Regions from separate parts of the Aquabacterium sp. TM01 genome, predicted to be linked through region 3. Evidence: predicted binding sites of a transcription regulator. Region 3 holds the regulator's gene; each other region holds the start of a gene.
What was found. The regulator FNR, encoded in region 3, switches genes on or off when oxygen is low (the NO sensors DNR and NnrR bind a similar motif). The targets are predictions, from matches to a motif close to TTGATNNNNATCAA.
Positions count from the first base shown of each region.

Region 1 (4,102 bases), 1.1 Mb from region 3:
CTGACCCCCGCCACCGTCCTCAAGGCCGACCCACGAAGAGCATGAGGGTGGGCCCCACACCCGGGCTGTGCAGGATGGCGGTGTAGACCGGCCCGATGGCCGTGTCAGCCCCCAGGTACAGGCTCAGCCCGGTCTTCTTGGCCCCCAGCCAGACGTCCCGCGGGCGCTGCCAGGCATTGCCCACTTCCAGACTGGTGCCGGCAAACAGCCCCCGGGTGAGCAGCATGTCACTCAGGCGCACGTGGTAGCCCAGACGCAGCAAGCCCACTTGCGGCCCGGCCACCTGGAACGGCGCGTACCCGGAGAGCTGCTGGAACCCGCCCAGCCCGAAGCGGCCTATGGCCGGTTGCGCCCCTTCCGACAGGGCCAGCCGCCCCATCAGGCTCAGTGTGTGCGGCCCCCAGGAGTTCACCCACTGGCCCTGCACGTCGAAGGTTCGCAGATAGCCCGCCACATAGCTGCTGTCCTGGCGATTGCGGCCCTGCCCCTGGAACCATTGACCCTCCACGCGCCAGCCCTTGGACGGGAAGTAGGCGTGGTCCAACTGGTCGAACACGGCCTTGAGGCGCCAGCCGCTTTCGCGCCAGCGCTCGGTCAAGGCGGCCGTCGGGCGTGAGAGGCGGTAGTCGGCCGTGGCCAGCGAGGGCTTGTCGCGCCCGATTTGCTCGACCCAGCCCAGCCGCCATTCGCCCAACTCGCGCCAGTTCAGCCCCGCCTCCAGCGCGATCTGGGTCTGGCCACGCTCGTTGCGTGCGTCCTCGGGGCCATCCGGGTCGCGGTAGACGTCGAAGGTGCGGCGCTGGGCGCTGGCCGCTGCGGCGACAAAGCCGCTCAGGCCATCGGGCAGGTGCCACGCCATCGGCCGGTACCACTCGGTGCCCACCAGCGGGCTGGTGCCCAGACGCAGGATGTTGCGCCACTCGCTGCCCGCACTGTCGAGCCAATGGCGGTTGTGCACCAGCTTGAGGTTGAACGCGCTGCGTCCCCGGTTGTCGGCACTGAAGTCCAGCCCCATCTGCAGGTAGTTCGGCCCCCAGGGCTTGTCCTCCAGGTCGTACACCAGACCGGCCTCGCCTTCGGGCGTGCGCGACAGTCGGTAGTCGGTACGCAGGTAATCGCCCGAGGCGGCCAACAGGTTGATGTCGCGCTCGGCCTTGGCCACGTCGAACACCTGGCCAGGCTGGCTCGCGAACATGTCGGCGCGCAGGTCGGGGCGGGTCAGCTCGGACCCCTCGGTGCGCACGAACTGCAGGGTCGGTGGGGGCGGCTGACGGCGCTGGCGCGCGGCCTTCCAGGCGGCGTAGTCGGCTTCGGACAGTTGCAGGTCCTGCATGCGCAGCACCATGGCCTCGGCCTGCACCTCACCCTGGTCCATGAACTCACGGGCCCGGTTGAAATCGGCCGAGGTCAGGCCCTCAAGCCGGGGCGCGATCAGCACATCCTGCGGCGTCAGCGTGCGCAGGCTTTGCTGCACGTTCTGCTCGGTCAGGATGTTGATCATCTGCGCGGTCACCCCGGTCAGGGTGGACAGGGTCTCGCGCGGCGCCAGCGAGGTGCCGATGTTGACGACGATGAGCCGATCGGCCCCCATCGCGCGGGCCACGTCCACCGGCGTGTTGTTGACCAGGCCGCCATCGCCCAGGATGCGGCCGCTCACTTCCAGCGGCGCGAAGATGCCCGGGACCGACATGCTGCTGCGCAAGGCCGTGGCCAGATCGCCCTCGGCCAGGATCACGGGCTGACCGGTCTCCATGTCGGTGGCCACCGCGCGAAACGGCGTGGGCAACTGGTCGAAATGGCGGATCTGGCTGGCCGACAGGGTCAGGCGGCGCAGGTGGGCCTCCAGCACGCGGCTGGACAAAGACCCCAGGGGTGCCTTCAAGCCATCGCTGCCAATGCCGATTTCCAGCAAGGGCGAGACCTCGAAGTCGTGCTCCTTGCGGCGCTGGGACAGCTCGCGACGCTCCACGCGACTGGCAAAGACGTTGTCCCAATCCAGGCGCTGAACTTCGCGCTCGACCTCCAGCGCAGACAGGCCACTGGCATACAGGCCACCCACGATGGCGCCCATGGAGGTGCCGGCAATCACATCCACCGGGATGCGTTCGCGCTCCAGCACCTTGAGCACACCCACATGGGCCAGTCCCCGGGCACCACCGCCCGACAGCACCAGGCCCACCTTGGGGCGATCGGCCCACGCAGGCAGGCACGCGAGCCCACTCAGGAGCAAGGCACACACGGTGCGGCGAAGGGACAGGCGTGCAGGCGAAGACATGCGCAAGATTGTGCCGTGTCAAACCCGCTTGCCAATCCGGCTGGGTGCGCATACAAACTTGATGTAAGTCAGAACGCTCTGGCTCGATCCGCGGTTTGATAGCTCCAAGAAAGCACAACGGAGAACCATCATGCAAGCATTGACCGACTTCCTGACCACCGACTATGGCCTGATGAGCTTGGGCGTGATTGCCTTCACCCTGATCATGGGTGCCTACATCGGCCGCTTTGTGGCGCGCCACATCAAGGAAGACACCGAGGCCCACGACCGCGCAGTGCGCGAGGGCCGTGCCACCTGATCTGCGATCGGTGAGCACATGAAAAAAGGCCGCTGAACCCAGCGGCCTTTTTCTTGTCTGGCAAGGTTGCCAGGCAGCAGGTACGGCGGGTGCGGCGAACCGCACCCCAGGGCATTACATGCCCATGCCACCCATACCGCCCATACCGCCCATGCCACCCATGTCGGGCATGCCACCGGCGGCTTCGTCCTTAGGAGCCTCGGAGATCATGCACTCGGTGGTCAGCATCAGCGAGGCCACGGAGGCGGCGTTCTGCAGAGCCGTACGGGTGACCTTCGTGGGATCCAGGATGCCCATTTCGATCATGTCACCGTAGGTGTCATTGGCAGCGTTGAAGCCGTAGGTGCCCGAACCCGCCAGCACGGCGTTGACGACCACGGAGGGTTCGCCACCGGCGTTGGCCACGATCTCGCGCAGAGGCGCTTCAACAGCCTTCAGGACCAGCTTGATGCCGGCTTCCTGGTCAGCGTTGTCGCCGTGCACGTTGCCAGCTGCTTGCTTGGCGCGCAGCAGAGCGACGCCACCACCAGCGACCACGCCTTCTTCGACGGCTGCACGGGTGGCGTGCAGGGCGTCTTCAACGCGGGCCTTCTTTTCCTTCATTTCGACTTCGGTGGCAGCGCCAACCTTGATCACGGCCACGCCGCCAGCCAGCTTGGCCACGCGTTCCTGCATCTTTTCGCGGTCGTAGTCGCTGGTCGCTTCTTCGATCTGGATGCGGATTTGCTTGACGCGTGCTTCGATGTCAGCAGCTTCGCCCACGCCGTCGATGATGGTCGTGTTTTCCTTGCCCACTTCGATGCGCTTGGCCTGACCCAGGTCAGCCAGGGTGACCTTGTCCAGGGCCATGCCGACTTCTTCAGCGATGACCTTGCCGCCGGTCAGGATGGCGATGTCTTCCAGCATGGCCTTGCGACGGTCGCCGAAGCCAGGGGCCTTGACAGCCACGACCTTCAGGATGCCGCGGATGGTGTTGACCACCAGGGTGGCCAGGGCTTCGCCATCGACGTCTTCAGCAATGATCAGCAGCGGACGGCCAGCCTTGGCAACTTGCTCCAGGGTGGGCAGCAGGTCACGGATGTTGGACACCTTCTTGTCGTACAGCAGCACGAAGGGGTTGTCCAGCAAGGCAGCTTGCTTTTCAGGGTTGTTGATGAAGTAAGGCGACAGGTAGCCGCGGTCGAACTGCATGCCTTCGACGACTTCCAGCTCGTTGTTCAGGCTCTTGCCGTCTTCAACGGTGATGACGCCTTCCTTGCCGACCTTGTCCATGGCGTTGGCGATGATTTCGCCGACGTCAGCGTCCGAGTTGGCGGAGATGGTGCCAACTTGAGCGATTTCCTTGGTCGTGGTGGTGGCCTTGGATTGCTTCTTCAGCTCGACGATCAGGGCGGCAACCGCCTTGTCGATGCCGCGCTTCAGGTCCATCGGGTTCATGCCGGCGGCCACGTACTTCATGCCTTCGCGCACGATGGCTTGGGCCAGCACGGTGGCGGTGGTGGTGCCGTCGCCAGCGTTGTCAGAGGTCT
Region 1 covers NZ_AP046529.1:860,429-864,530, reverse strand. The annotation lists gene AC3WW4_RS04020 (protein-glutamate methylesterase/protein-glutamine glutaminase) at 1-4, shown strand, start outside; gene AC3WW4_RS04015 (patatin-like phospholipase family protein) at 20-2,275, opposite strand; gene AC3WW4_RS04010 (DUF3149 domain-containing protein) at 2,406-2,573, shown strand; gene groL (chaperonin GroEL) at 2,688-4,102, opposite strand, start outside.
Region 1: AC3WW4_RS04010 (DUF3149 domain-containing protein) is a predicted target of FNR. The motif match lies at 2,334-2,347, and genes of this name have one in related genera.

Region 2 (4,102 bases), 140 kb from region 3:
CAAAGTCGGGTCAAGGCGCTCGAGCGCATGGAAAAACTGGCACCGGTCCTCACGGCCAGCGACTTCCAGTTCACCTTCCCCGAGCCAGCCAGCCTGCCCAACCCCATGCTCGCGATCAAGGACTTGGCCTGTGGCTACTACCTTGAAGACGGCTCGACCCTGACGATCGTCTCCGACATCAACCGCTCGGTCCTGCCGGGCCAGCGCATCGGCATCCTGGGCGCCAACGGGCAGGGCAAGTCCACGGTGGTGAAGACGCTGGCGCACATGAACCGTGCCGTCAGCGGCGAAATCACCGAAGGCAAGGGCCTGAGCATTGGCTACTTCGCTCAGCAGGAGCTGGACGTGCTGCGCCCTGACGAAGGCCCCATGCAGCACATGATCCGATTGGCGCGCGAGGTCGGCCCACAAGGGCGCGAGCAAGAACTGCGCGACTTTCTCGGCCGCTTCCAGTTCACCGGCGACATGGTCAACCAGCCGATCGGGCAGTTCAGCGGCGGCGAAAAAGCCCGTCTGGTGCTGGCCTTGGTGGTGTGGCAGCGCCCTAACCTGCTGCTGCTCGACGAACCTACCAACCACTTGGATCTGACCACCCGCGAAGCCCTGTCCATGGCGCTCAACGAGTTCGAAGGCTCCGTGATGCTGGTCAGCCACGACCGTGCTCTGTTGCGAGAGGTGTGTGACGAGTTCTGGCTGGTGGCCCACGGCGAGGTCACCACCTTTGACGGCGACCTGGACGACTATCAACGCTGGCTCCAGGCACAGGCCCGCGAAGTGGCGGCCGCAGCCAAAGCCGCCCGTGACGCCGATCGTGCCATGCCGGCCCGCAGTGCCCCCGTCCAGATTGCCGCAGAGGCCGCACCCATTCCCAGCCGCGACGACCGCAAAGCCCAATCGCAGGCGCGTCAGAAACTGGCCGAGCAAGCCAAACCGCTCAAGGCCGAGCTCAAGAAGCTCGATGAGCGCCTGGCCAAGGCCCATGCCGAGCAAGCCAGCTTGACCGAGTCTCTGGCCAACCCTGGCTTGTCCGCCTCGGACCGCGCTGAGCAAGGCAAGCGGCTGAAGTCCCTGGCCGACGAGGTCGAGGCGCTGGAATCACGCTGGCTCGAACTCACCGACGAGATCGAACAACTGACAGCATGAGCGCCTGAGGCTTGAGCCTCAGTGCACCCGCGCCACTCACAAACTCAGTGACCCCGGTGGCGCTCAGCCGCCTCCTGGCAGTCGATGCAGTGGCTCGCCTCGGGCACGATCTCCAATCGGGGCTGTCCGATGGGCGCCCCGCATTCGGTGCACAAGCCGTAGTCGCCTGTGGCGATCCGGTCCAGCGCCGCCTGAATGGCGTCCATTTCCTGCCGCTCGTGCCGAATCTGCGTGATCACCTCCAGGTTGGCCTCGACGCTCAAAGCACCCTCGGCCCCATCGACCACGGCGTGCTCGGTGGCGACCTCGTCGCTGGCGAGCTGGTGCCGCAACGCCTGATCCTCACTCGACAAGCTCTTGAGCGCTGCCTGCAGACGGGCTTGAAAGCCACGCACCAGCGCCTCATTGAGACCCGAGTCCGGGGCAACCGTCAGTGTGTTTTCGCTCGAAGATCCTGACATGTGTGTCTCCTTGTGATGTGGGCAATCGCGCCTCTCGCTTCAGCATAAGCCAAAGCCACCGCTTTCAAAATTGCGGCACATCAAGCCTGGTAATTTGTGTCAACACGTTTCAGTGCGCTCCACATCGTGCAACATGCCTTGCGTTGTGGACAAGTTCACGCGCCAGTCATGTCATACACTGAAAATCACAGGTTTATCCTTACTTCATCGACTTGACGCATCCGTCAACCCGCTTTACATTCGTCCCCATGTTTTATTCAGACCGCCTCCCTGGTCGCCTCCAATGCAGTTGAGCGCTCAAGCTTGCCGGAACCACGTCACTGCCGCTATGGGCACCGTGCGCACCCTGCTGGCCATTGGCGCCCTGAGCGTAGGCCTGTGCATGCCCGCTCATGCGCAGAACGTGGCCAGCCCAGTTGCCGCCACTTCCGCCGAGTCAGATGACCCGGTGAGCCGCTTCCTGACCGAGAAAGGCCTGATGCCCTCGACCAAACCGGTGGTCGAAATGGCGCAGCAGGTGCGTTCGAAGGCGTCGGACATGGCTTCCGGCTTGGTGATGTCCGCCATGAACTTCCTGGGGGTGCCATACAAGTTGGGTGGCACCAGCCGAGAAACCGGCTTCGACTGCAGCGGGTTCACCCGCCACGTGTTTGAAAACAGCGTGGGTCTTGTCTTGCCACGCCGCTCTGCCGAGCAAGCCAACTCGCCGGACCTCGTTCCGGTCCAGCAAAGCGAGTTGAAGCCCGGTGACTTGGTGTTCTTCAACACCTTGCGCCGCACCTTCTCGCACGTGGGCATCTACATCGGTGACAACAAGTTCATCCATTCGCCACGCACAGGCTCCTCGGTCCGTGTTGAAGACATGCGCGTGGGCTACTGGCAGCAGCGTTTCGACGGCGCTCGTCGTGCCCCCGCCATCACCGCCGGACAGGTACAGGCTGTCACGGGCGAGCGCTGACACCCACTCACGCGGGCTCCGCGGGTGAGCGCCCCATGACGGTCTCCTCTGGGCAACAGGTCACCGGCTGCCTGCTCGCCGGAGGCGAAGGTCGTCGCATGGGGGGACGTGACAAGGGACTGGTGCCCTATCAAGGGCGTCCTCTGGCTGCTTGGGTACTGGATCGTCTGGTCGCACAAACGGCCACCCAGTTCGCCATTGCCAACCGCAACCTGCCCGACTATGCGCGCTTGCTGCAGCAGGCCCAAGCCACCACGACTGAGGGCGTGCCGGTGGTCTTGCCCGACGCGCCAGACTTGCCCCTTGCCAGTGGGCCATTGGCCGGCATCATCACCGCGCTGAGGCACACCCCCACGCCGTGGCTCATGGTGACCCCCTGCGACACCCCCCGCCTCCCCCCCGACCTCGTGACCCGTCTGCTGGCGGAAGGCGTGCGCTGTGGCGCAGACGCCGTCGTACCTGCCACGGTCAGCACGGAAGGCGAGCAGCGTCTCCACTGGGTCTGCGTGCTGTTGCGCAAGGGTGTTTCTGCGAAGCTCGAAGGCTTGTTTGCGCAAGATGAACGTAAACTGAGGGTTTGTATCCAGGCGCTGAACTGGACGAGCGTATCCTTCGCGGATGCGACTGGATTTGACAACATCAATAGCCTGGAGACACTGAATGGTCGAGACTGACTCATCCGTGCGCATTGCACGGATCGCGGCGGCAGACTTGAGTGCCTACAAAAACCTGCGCGACGAAGCACTGCGCCTCTACCCGGACGCGTTTGATGCTGACCTGGACAGCGAGCGAGCGCGCCCTCCGGAGAGCTATCTGGGGCGTCTGGGTCTGGGCGAAACTCTCGGCGGCAGCTTCCTCATTGGCGCCTGGGTGGGTTCTGAACTGGTCGGTATGATCGGGCTGGAGCGTCAGGCTCAGCAAAAACTGCGTCACAGCGCCGAGCTCAACAGCATGATGGTTCATCCCCGGCACACCGGGAAAGGCATCGGCATTCGCCTGGTCGAGGCGGCCATTGCCCAGGCCCGCCAAGCCATCGGGCTTGAGCAGATCGTCCTGAGGGTGTCCGCATCCAGCGAGTCGGCCATCCGTCTGTACGAGCGCGCCGGATTTCAGGGCTGTGGCGTGGTGCCGCACGCGATCAAGGTCGTGGACGGTCCCGGTCAGGTGCGTTACTTCGACAAGCTGACCATGGTCCTCATCCTCTGAGGGCCAGCTCAGCCTGCGGCCCACTCAGCGGGCTTCAGCGGCCCCACGGTTGGCCAGGCCATCGGCCCGCTCGTTGCCCGGGTCACCGGCGTGGCCACGCACCCAGCGCCAGTCCACATCGTGCTGGGCGGCCATGGCCTCCAGCGTACGCCACAGATCGTCGTTCTTGACGGGCTTGTTGTCGGCAGTCTTCCAGCCTCGCCGCTTCCATCCCCCAATCCACTCTGTGATGCCCTTGCGCACGTACTCGCTGTCGGTGTAGATCACCACCTTGCAGCGACGCTTGAGCACCTTCAGCGCCTCGATCACCGCGGTCAACTCCATGCGGTTGTTC
Region 2 covers NZ_AP046529.1:2,114,414-2,118,515, reverse strand. The annotation lists gene AC3WW4_RS09730 (ABC-F family ATP-binding cassette domain-containing protein) at 1-1,143, shown strand, start outside; gene AC3WW4_RS09725 (TraR/DksA family transcriptional regulator) at 1,188-1,604, opposite strand; gene AC3WW4_RS09720 (C40 family peptidase) at 1,933-2,562, shown strand; gene mobA (molybdenum cofactor guanylyltransferase MobA) at 2,598-3,236, shown strand; gene AC3WW4_RS09710 (GNAT family N-acetyltransferase) at 3,223-3,768, shown strand; gene rnhA (ribonuclease HI) at 3,793-4,102, opposite strand, start outside.
Region 2: AC3WW4_RS09725 (TraR/DksA family transcriptional regulator) is a predicted target of FNR. The motif match lies at 1,675-1,688, and genes of this name have one in related genera.

Region 3 (4,102 bases):
CAGCATGTCGGCTCCCGGTGCGCGCGTACAGACTCAGATGATGCGCGAGAAGCGCTCCAAGGTCTTGTCGGCCTGGATATAGCGGTCGAACACCATGGCCACTGCCCGCACAAAGTACCACCCCAGGGGCGTAACGCGCACACCGTCAGACTCCATTTGCACCAACCCCGACTCGACGAGTGGCTCCAGCAGGCGCAGTTCAGCCTCGAAGTATTGCCTGAAATTGATCAGGTAGGCGAGCTCGATGGATTCATAGTCGACACGCCCCTGGCACATCACGGCCATGATCACGGCACGGCGCACCAGGTCGTCGCGCGAAAGGGTCAGGCCGCGAACGATGGGTAATTCACCGCGACGCAGAGCGTCGTAATACTCGTCGAGCGTCTTGGCATTCTGGCAATAGTGGGCCCCGACCTTGCCAATGGCCGACACGCCCAGCGCGATCAGATCGCTGTCTGGATGGGTGCTGTAGCCCTGGAAGTTGCGATGTAGGCGACCTTGGCGCTTCGCCACGGCCAGACTGTCATGGTGCAAGGCGAAGTGGTCCATGCCGATGTAGTCATAACCTGCCTGACCAAAGGCCTCAATGGCGGTCGAGAGCATGCCGATCTTGTCTTCGGCCTTGGGCAGATCGGGAGCATGGATGCGCCGTTGGGGCTTGAACCGCTGAGGCAGGTGGGCGTAGGCGTACAAGGCAATGCGGTCGGGCTTCAGGGAGCTGACCTGTTGCATGGTGCGCTGAAAGCTCTCTGGGGTCTGCTTGGGCAGGCCATAGATCAGGTCCATGTTGATGGACATGAAGCCTTCCGCCCGTGCGGCTTGCATGAGTTCGGCCACTTGCTCGAACGGCTGAACGCGGTGGACGGCCTGCTGCACGTCGGGATCGAAATCCTGCACCCCAAAGCTCAGGCGGTTGAAACCCATCGCCGCCAGACGCTTGAGGCGGCCCGCGTCAATGGTGCGGGGGTCGATTTCGATGGCGTACTCGCCACCTTCCACAAAGCGAAAAGCCGTGCGCAGGGTGGCCATAAGCCCCCCCAGTTCGTCGTCATTCAGGAACGTGGGCGTGCCGCCGCCAAAATGCAATTGCGACAAGGGCTGCGGGGCTCCCAGCTGAGCGCTGACCAAATCGATTTCGGTTCGCAGGGCTTCCAGGTACTCCGTCGCCCGCTCGTGATGCTTGGTGATGACCTTGTTGCAGGCGCAGTAATAGCAAACCGACTCGCAAAAGGGAATGTGCACGTACACTGACAAAGGCGTCGCCGCACCGCCAATGACGCCGCCGCCTTCTGCGCGTTGCTGCAGTGCCTGGCGATAGTTAGCAGGCCCGTAAGCCTCCACAAACCGATCGGCCGTCGGGTAGGAGGTGTACCGCGGCCCGTTGACGTCCAAGCGCGACAGCATGTCGCGTGACACAACGGGCGTGTAGGGCAGTACGGAAATCAGGACAGGTTCACTCATGTGAGCCACTGTGCCAAACTCGCGGGCATCAGGGTTGATCTAACTCAATTTCTCAGCCGTCATTGCGGCAACAATCGGGCAGGCTTTGAGGTTACTCATGTTGAACAGTATTTTTCCGATCACCGACGTCAGCGGCACCAGCGCTTCCTCGAACCAGCCTCAAGGCCATCAGGGCGAGCAATCGGAGGCCACCACCTCCTGCGGCGGGGTCAAGTTGGACGCCTTCAAGGTGGCGTGCTCCAGCTGCAATCTGCGCGAGTTGTGTCTGCCCGTTGGCCTGACCCAACCTCAACTGAGCCACCTCGATTCGCTGGTGGCCACACGCCGCACGGTCAAGCGCGGAGATGCCCTCTTTCACACTGGCGATGCCTTCCGCTCGGTGTACGCCGTGCGCACTGGTTTTTTCAAGACGCGTGTGTCATCGGAAGACGGCCGCGATCAGGTGACCGGCTTCCAGATGGCCGGTGAACTGCTGGGGCTGGACGGCATCAGCACCGACCGGCACGCCTGCGACGCCATCGCCCTTGAAGACTCGCAGGTGTGCGTGATTCCTTACGGGCAACTGGAAGAGTTGTCGCGCGAGTTCTCCGACCTGCAGCACCAGTTTCACAAGATCATGAGTCGCGAAATTGTGCGCGACCATGGGGTGATGCTGTTGCTGGGGAGCATGCGCGCAGAAGAGCGCCTGGCGGCGTTCCTGCTCAACCTGACTCAGCGTCTTCATGCGCGCGGCTTTTCGGCCTCGGCCCTGGTGCTGCGCATGACGCGTGAAGAGATCGGCAGCTACCTGGGCTTGAAGCTCGAGACGGTCAGCCGTACGTTCTCCAAGTTCCAGGACGAAGGCCTGCTGGAGGTCAAGCAGCGCGACATCCGCATTACCAATGAAGCCGGTTTGCGCGCCTTGGTAAACAGCGTCAAAGGTTGAGGCCAGAGTGGCCCCAATGAAAAGCCCGCTGCGAGCGGGCTTTTTGCTGCACGCTTCAAACGTGCTGAGCGGTGCCGTGGCGTGAACGGCGCCGGCGGGAAGGCAGCGATTCAACGTGGGGCGGCTCGCCGCCCTGGTTAGACGCTGCCATCCACTGCGCGGCGGCGGCAGCCACTGCAATCAGCGCCCAGAAGACGAAAAAAGCCAAGCTGTAGACCGTGACAGATTCTGGGCGCCAGGCACCGAAACTCAGCGTGGACGGATCCAGCACACTGAAGACCAGCATTTCCAGAACACCGGCCACCACAAAGGACGGCCAGAGAACCTGACCTGCACGGAGCGCGTTACGTGTCATGCCCTTCTCCTTGATGAATGGGAGACAAGACACATGTTGCGCTCGCCTGCCCCATCCATCAGCAGAAGAAACCCTAGGCTGACAGCCAGAGGGGTTCAGCGCTCGGCAGGCGCGGTCGGTGTGGCGTCCTCGTTGGCATGATTGCGAGCCTTGGAAGCCGGGGCCTCCTTCTGTGTCGGGGTCGCGGAGGTGTCCAACACCGGATCGATGTTTTTCACCGCCACGCCGACCGTGAACAGCGAGGCAACCACGACCGCCGCAGGCCCGCCAATGACCATCCAGACGATGGGCAGGCGATACCAAGGCGGATTGTCCACGGGTGTCGAGGGGGTTTGTGTCGTGAGAGGCTGTGTCATGTCATTTCCAAAGATTGCAGGCATCAGCGAGGGACCAGGAAAGTGGTCTTCTCGCGGACATCGACTTGCGGGGCATCACCCTGGCGTAACTGCTCCACCAGAATGGTGACGCCTGTTGCACCCGTGCCCAGGCGCGCACCCACTTCAGGCGGGATGCGCACGGAGACCGGGACCCAACGGGCCTCAGCGGGGCCCAGAACGACGTTGTCGCCGCCCTGTACCTTGGCCTGGCTCAGTTGCTCCACGCCCACGCGGTAGCGCTGCACGCGCTCGCTGGCGTTCATCAACTGCACGCGGTAAACGTTCTCAATGTAGCCATCATCCACCACACGGGCCAGCGCGCCACGGTCACGAACGATGTCCACACGGAAGGGGGGGCGACTGAAAAGGCTGGTCACGAAAGCGGCCAACACCAGAATCAGGATGCTGGTGTACAGCAGCACCCGTGGCCGTTTGACACGCCCCCACATCTCGCTGTTCCCCCACCCCTTTTCCATCGCATTTTGGGTGGAATAACGGATCAGGCCGCGGGGCGTGCCCATTTTGTCCATCACGCTGTCGCAGGCGTCGATGCATGCAGCACACCCGATGCACTCGTATTGCAAGCCCTTACGGATGTCGATGCCCGTAGGGCAAACCTGGACACACAAGGTGCAATCAATGCAGTCGCCCTGCCCCATGGACTGGGCGTTGGCCTTGCGCGAACGGGCACCACGGGGTTCACCGCGCTTCTCGTCGTAGCTGATGATGAGCGTGTCGCGGTCGAACATGGCGCTCTGGAAGCGCGCATACGGACACATGTACTTGCAGACCTGCTCGCGCATGAAACCAGCGTTGCCATAGGTGGCAAACCCGTAAAACAGAATCCAGAAGGTTTCCCACGGCCCCAGGCCGAACGAGATCACCGATTGCCACAGCTCGCGAATCGGGGAGAAATAGCCCACGAAGGTGTAGCCGGTCCACAGCGCCAGAACAATCCATGCCGCGTGTTTGGCAGACTTGCGC
Region 3 covers NZ_AP046529.1:1,969,549-1,973,650, reverse strand. The annotation lists gene AC3WW4_RS09035 (sulfite exporter TauE/SafE family protein) at 1-6, opposite strand, end outside; gene hemN (oxygen-independent coproporphyrinogen III oxidase) at 34-1,461, opposite strand; gene fnr (fumarate/nitrate reduction transcriptional regulator Fnr) at 1,559-2,386, shown strand; gene AC3WW4_RS09020 (hypothetical protein) at 2,442-2,741, opposite strand; gene AC3WW4_RS09015 (nitrogen fixation protein FixH) at 2,837-3,097, opposite strand; gene ccoG (cytochrome c oxidase accessory protein CcoG) at 3,121-4,102, opposite strand, start outside.

Region 4 (4,102 bases), 210 kb from region 3:
CGCAGCACCTCGGCAAAGTCCTGCGAGGTGGGCGACAGGCGCAAACGCTGCACCCCTGCCGCTTGCAAGGCTTCGCGCTCGCCCAGCAGACACTGCACCGTGCCGGACTGGGTCTGGATGCCGTTGAGCGCCAGGAAGTCCTGCCCCTCGCGCGTGCGCAGGGCCAGGCCATCGGGGTCATCCAGACAGCGGAACTCGCAGTGGTCTTTTTGCAGATGATGGTGACGCGCCGTGAAGCAACGCGCCGACAAGGCCAGCGGCATGCGCCCGAAGGCAAACACCTCGCTTTGCACCGCCGATCCTGGCGGGCAGACCTTGCCCACATCGGGCAAGGACATCTCCACGGGCGCCACCCAGCGCGTGGCGCCCAGCGCCGCGTATTCGGCCAAAGACGGAGCGCTGTACACGTTCACATGCAGGCCGATCGCCCAGGGCGAGTGCCCGGCCAGCAGGCGCACGGCCGCCGTGTCATTGGCCTCCAGCATGAAGTCGCCCTGCTCCACCCAGCGGCGCAGGCTGCGCAGCTCAGCTTCGGTCTCCAGCAAGGCCTGGGTGCCGATCACCACCTCCTTGCCCGCCGCCTTCAGCTCACGCGCCAGGGCCAGCCAGTCCTCCGGCTTCATCTCATGGCGACGTGAACACACCACCTCGCCCAGGCACACCGTGTGCGCGGGCGAATCGGCCACCTCGGCGTAGAACGCCGTCAGGGTATCCCGGGACCAGTAGTACTGCACCGGCCCCACACTCAACTTGAACATGTCCATCCTTTGCGCAAGCATGTGCGCTCATTGCCACGGGCGCGAGAAAGCGCCCAAGGTGTGCTGCTGCCCCTCGGCCAATCGGCCCAGCGCGGCGGTCCAGGCGGGCTGCACCGTGTAACGCTCGGGCTGCGCCCGGCAGGCGTCAATGGCCTGGCGCCAGGTGCGCGTCACCTGCTCCACATACGCGGCACTGCGCTGGCGTCCTTCGATCTTGATGGCCGACACGCCCGCGCGCATCAAGTCCGGCAAGATGGCCAGGGTGTTGAGGCTGGTGGGCTCCTCGATGGCGTAGTCCACCGTGCCCTCCACGTCGAAGCGCCCCTTGCACAGCGTCGGATAGCCGCGTGACTCATTGGACTCGAAGCGGTCGATGAGGATGCCGCCCAGACGAGCGTCCACCCGTTCGCCACACTGATCCCAGCGCACCGCCGACGGGGGCGAACACACCCCGGCGTTGTTGGGCGACTGCCCGGTGGCATACGACGACAGCGCGCAGCGCCCTTCCACCATCACGCACAGGCTGCCGAAGCCGAACACCTCGATCTCGACGTTCGTGTTGCGAATCAAGTGCGCCACCTGAGACAGCGTCAGCACACGCGGCAAGACGGCACGCTGGATGCCATAGCGTTCGCGGTAGAACTCGATGGCCTCATAGTTCGTCGCCGAAGCCTGCACCGACAGATGCAGGCGCAAGTCAGGATGCGCGCGGCGCGCATACGCCATCACACCGGGGTCGGCCAGGATCAGGGCGTGGACGCCGATGTCCGCCGCCACGTCCACCGCATCGAACCAGCGCTGTGGCGCCTCGGCCTGCGCATAGGTGTTCAGGGCCATCAGCACCTTGCGGCCCCGGTCGCGGGCGTACTGCACGCCTTGCCGCGCCTGCTTCAGGTCGAAATTCAAGCCGGCAAAGTTGCGCGCATTGGTCACGTCCTTGAGGCCCATGTAGACCGCATCGGCACCCGCGTCCACCGCCAGTTGCAGCGAACGCAGCGAGCCTGCCGGACACACCAGTTCCGGGCCTTGAGTGGCATTCATCTCCAGCCTTTCATCCACGGACCGGCACGCGCCACCCCACGGGCAAACCCTAGCCCGGTCCACCGAGCGGATTCTGGTGACGACACCGCCTCGGGGTTTTGAGATGACGCAAAGCCCACCGATCGAACGACCCGATGCGATTCGCCCATCGTTCCAAAGAACGATGGCGCGTTAGCACATCGTTCGATCAGCCCGTTTTGATGCACGACAAGAACGGACCGCTTTACCGCTTCAACCCCTCCCCAAAAGCGCCGCGCAGGCCCATCATCCGTGCACCTATCGTTTACCCGACCTCATCTTCACTGGGACAGCGCCATGGCTCGCGAACACGAACAACTCTCTCTGGTGTATGCCTGTTCAGGCTGCTCCAGCGCCGCCCAGCTCGCCAACCACCTGGCTGTGCGACTGGACCGCGAAGGCAGCGCCGAGATGTCCTGCATTGCTGGCGTCGGGGGCCATGTGCCCAAGCTGGTCCGCACGGCCCAGGAAGCCGTGCAACACGGCCGACCCATCGTGGCCATCGACGGTTGTGCGCTCAGTTGCGTGAAGGCGTCCCTGGCCCGGCACGACCTCAGCCCCACCGTCCACATCCAGCTGGCGCATCGAGGGGTCAAGAAGGTCTACCGCACCGACTTTGACGAAAACCAGGCCAGCACCCTGCTGTCCGAACTGCGGGAGCAGGTGCAGACCCTGAACACCCAGTACGCAACACGCACCTCGCACTCACCCGCGGGTCTGGCCTCCCCATCCGAGACCGACCCGCATTGAAATGGAAAATCCTCATGACCACCCGCCACCTCGGCATCGGCCAACGCCTGGCCCTCGGCTTCGGCCTGCTGCTGCTCATGCTCGGCATCGCCGCCCTCATCGCCGCCACACAGTTCAAGCGCATCAGCCAGAACAACGAACAGATCATCAACGTGGAATGGCGCAAGTCCGAGGCCGCAGCCTTCGTCGATGCCACCACCCGCGCCAATGCACGCCACACCATGGCCTTGCTGCTCACCGACGACCCCGAACGTCGTGCCCAGCTCAACTTGTCCATCAACGAGAACAAGAAGCGCATTGACGACGCCATGCAGACCCTGGAGACCTTGATCTATCTGCCGGAGGCCAAGGCCATGATGCAGGAGATCAAGACCCGGCGGATTGCCTTTGTCGCGTCGTTCAACCGCGTTCGCCAACTTCAGGCTGATGGCCAGCAAGAACAAGCCATTCAGACCATGAACCAGGAAACCCTGCCCGCCATTGATGCGCTGCAGGCCCCCATCAGCGCTCTCACGGCCCTGCAAAGCCGTCTGGTCAGCGAACGGAGCCAGGCAACCCAAGAGGCCGTCGACACCTCCTTGCTGCTGATCCTCAGCCTCACGGGCGTGGCGCTGGTGGTGGGCACGATCACGGCCTATCGGATCACCCGCTCGATCCAGCGGCCCATTGCCCAGGCGGTGGCCCTGGCCCAGCAAGTGGCACAAGGCGATCTCACTGGCCATGTGGACATCCAGAGCCAGGACGAGATGGGCCGCCTGCTCACCGCCCTGCAAGCCATGAACAACAGCCTGGTCCACATTGTGGACAACGTGCGCCAAGGCTCGGAGACCATCTCCACCGCCACCAGCCAGATCGCCATGGGCAATCTGGACCTGTCACAACGAACGGAAGAGCAAGCCAGCTCGCTGCAGCAGGTGGCCGCCTCGCTGGAGCAACTGACCGCCACCGTTCAACACAACCTGGACAACGGTCGCCACGCCAATCAGGTGGCGTCCACCGCCGCCGACGTGGCCACACGCGGCGGGCAGGTGGTCACCGAGGTGGTGCACACCATGGAGGCCATCAGTGCCTCATCCAATCAGATTGCCGACATCATTGGTGTGATCGATGGCATTGCCTTCCAGACCAACCTGCTCGCCCTCAATGCCGCCGTGGAAGCCGCTCGGGCGGGCGAACAAGGCCGTGGCTTTGCCGTGGTGGCCAACGAAGTGCGCAGCCTCGCCGGACGCTCGGCCGAGGCCGCCAAGGAAATCAAGAAGCTGATCGAATCGTCGGCGGGCGATGTGCAACAGGGTTGCCGCCTGGTGGAACAAGCGGGCCGCACGATGCAGGACGTGGTCACCAATGTCAACGAAGTGGCCCACATCATGGCGGATCTGGCCCACGCCAGCGAAGAGCAATCGATGGGCATCGGCCAGATCAACCAGGCCATGGGCCAGATGGATCAGGTCACCCAGGGCAATGCCGCCTTGGTGGAAGAAGCGGCGGCGGCCGCTCAGTCACTTCAGAGCCAGTCTCAAGCGCTGGTTCAAACC
Region 4 covers NZ_AP046529.1:1,762,113-1,766,214, reverse strand. The annotation lists gene AC3WW4_RS08090 (U32 family peptidase) at 1-758, opposite strand, end outside; gene ubiU (ubiquinone anaerobic biosynthesis protein UbiU) at 786-1,799, opposite strand; gene AC3WW4_RS08080 (putative zinc-binding protein) at 2,115-2,567, shown strand; gene AC3WW4_RS08075 (methyl-accepting chemotaxis protein) at 2,582-4,102, shown strand, end outside.
Region 4: AC3WW4_RS08080 (putative zinc-binding protein) is a predicted target of FNR. The motif match lies at 1,997-2,010, and genes of this name have one in related genera.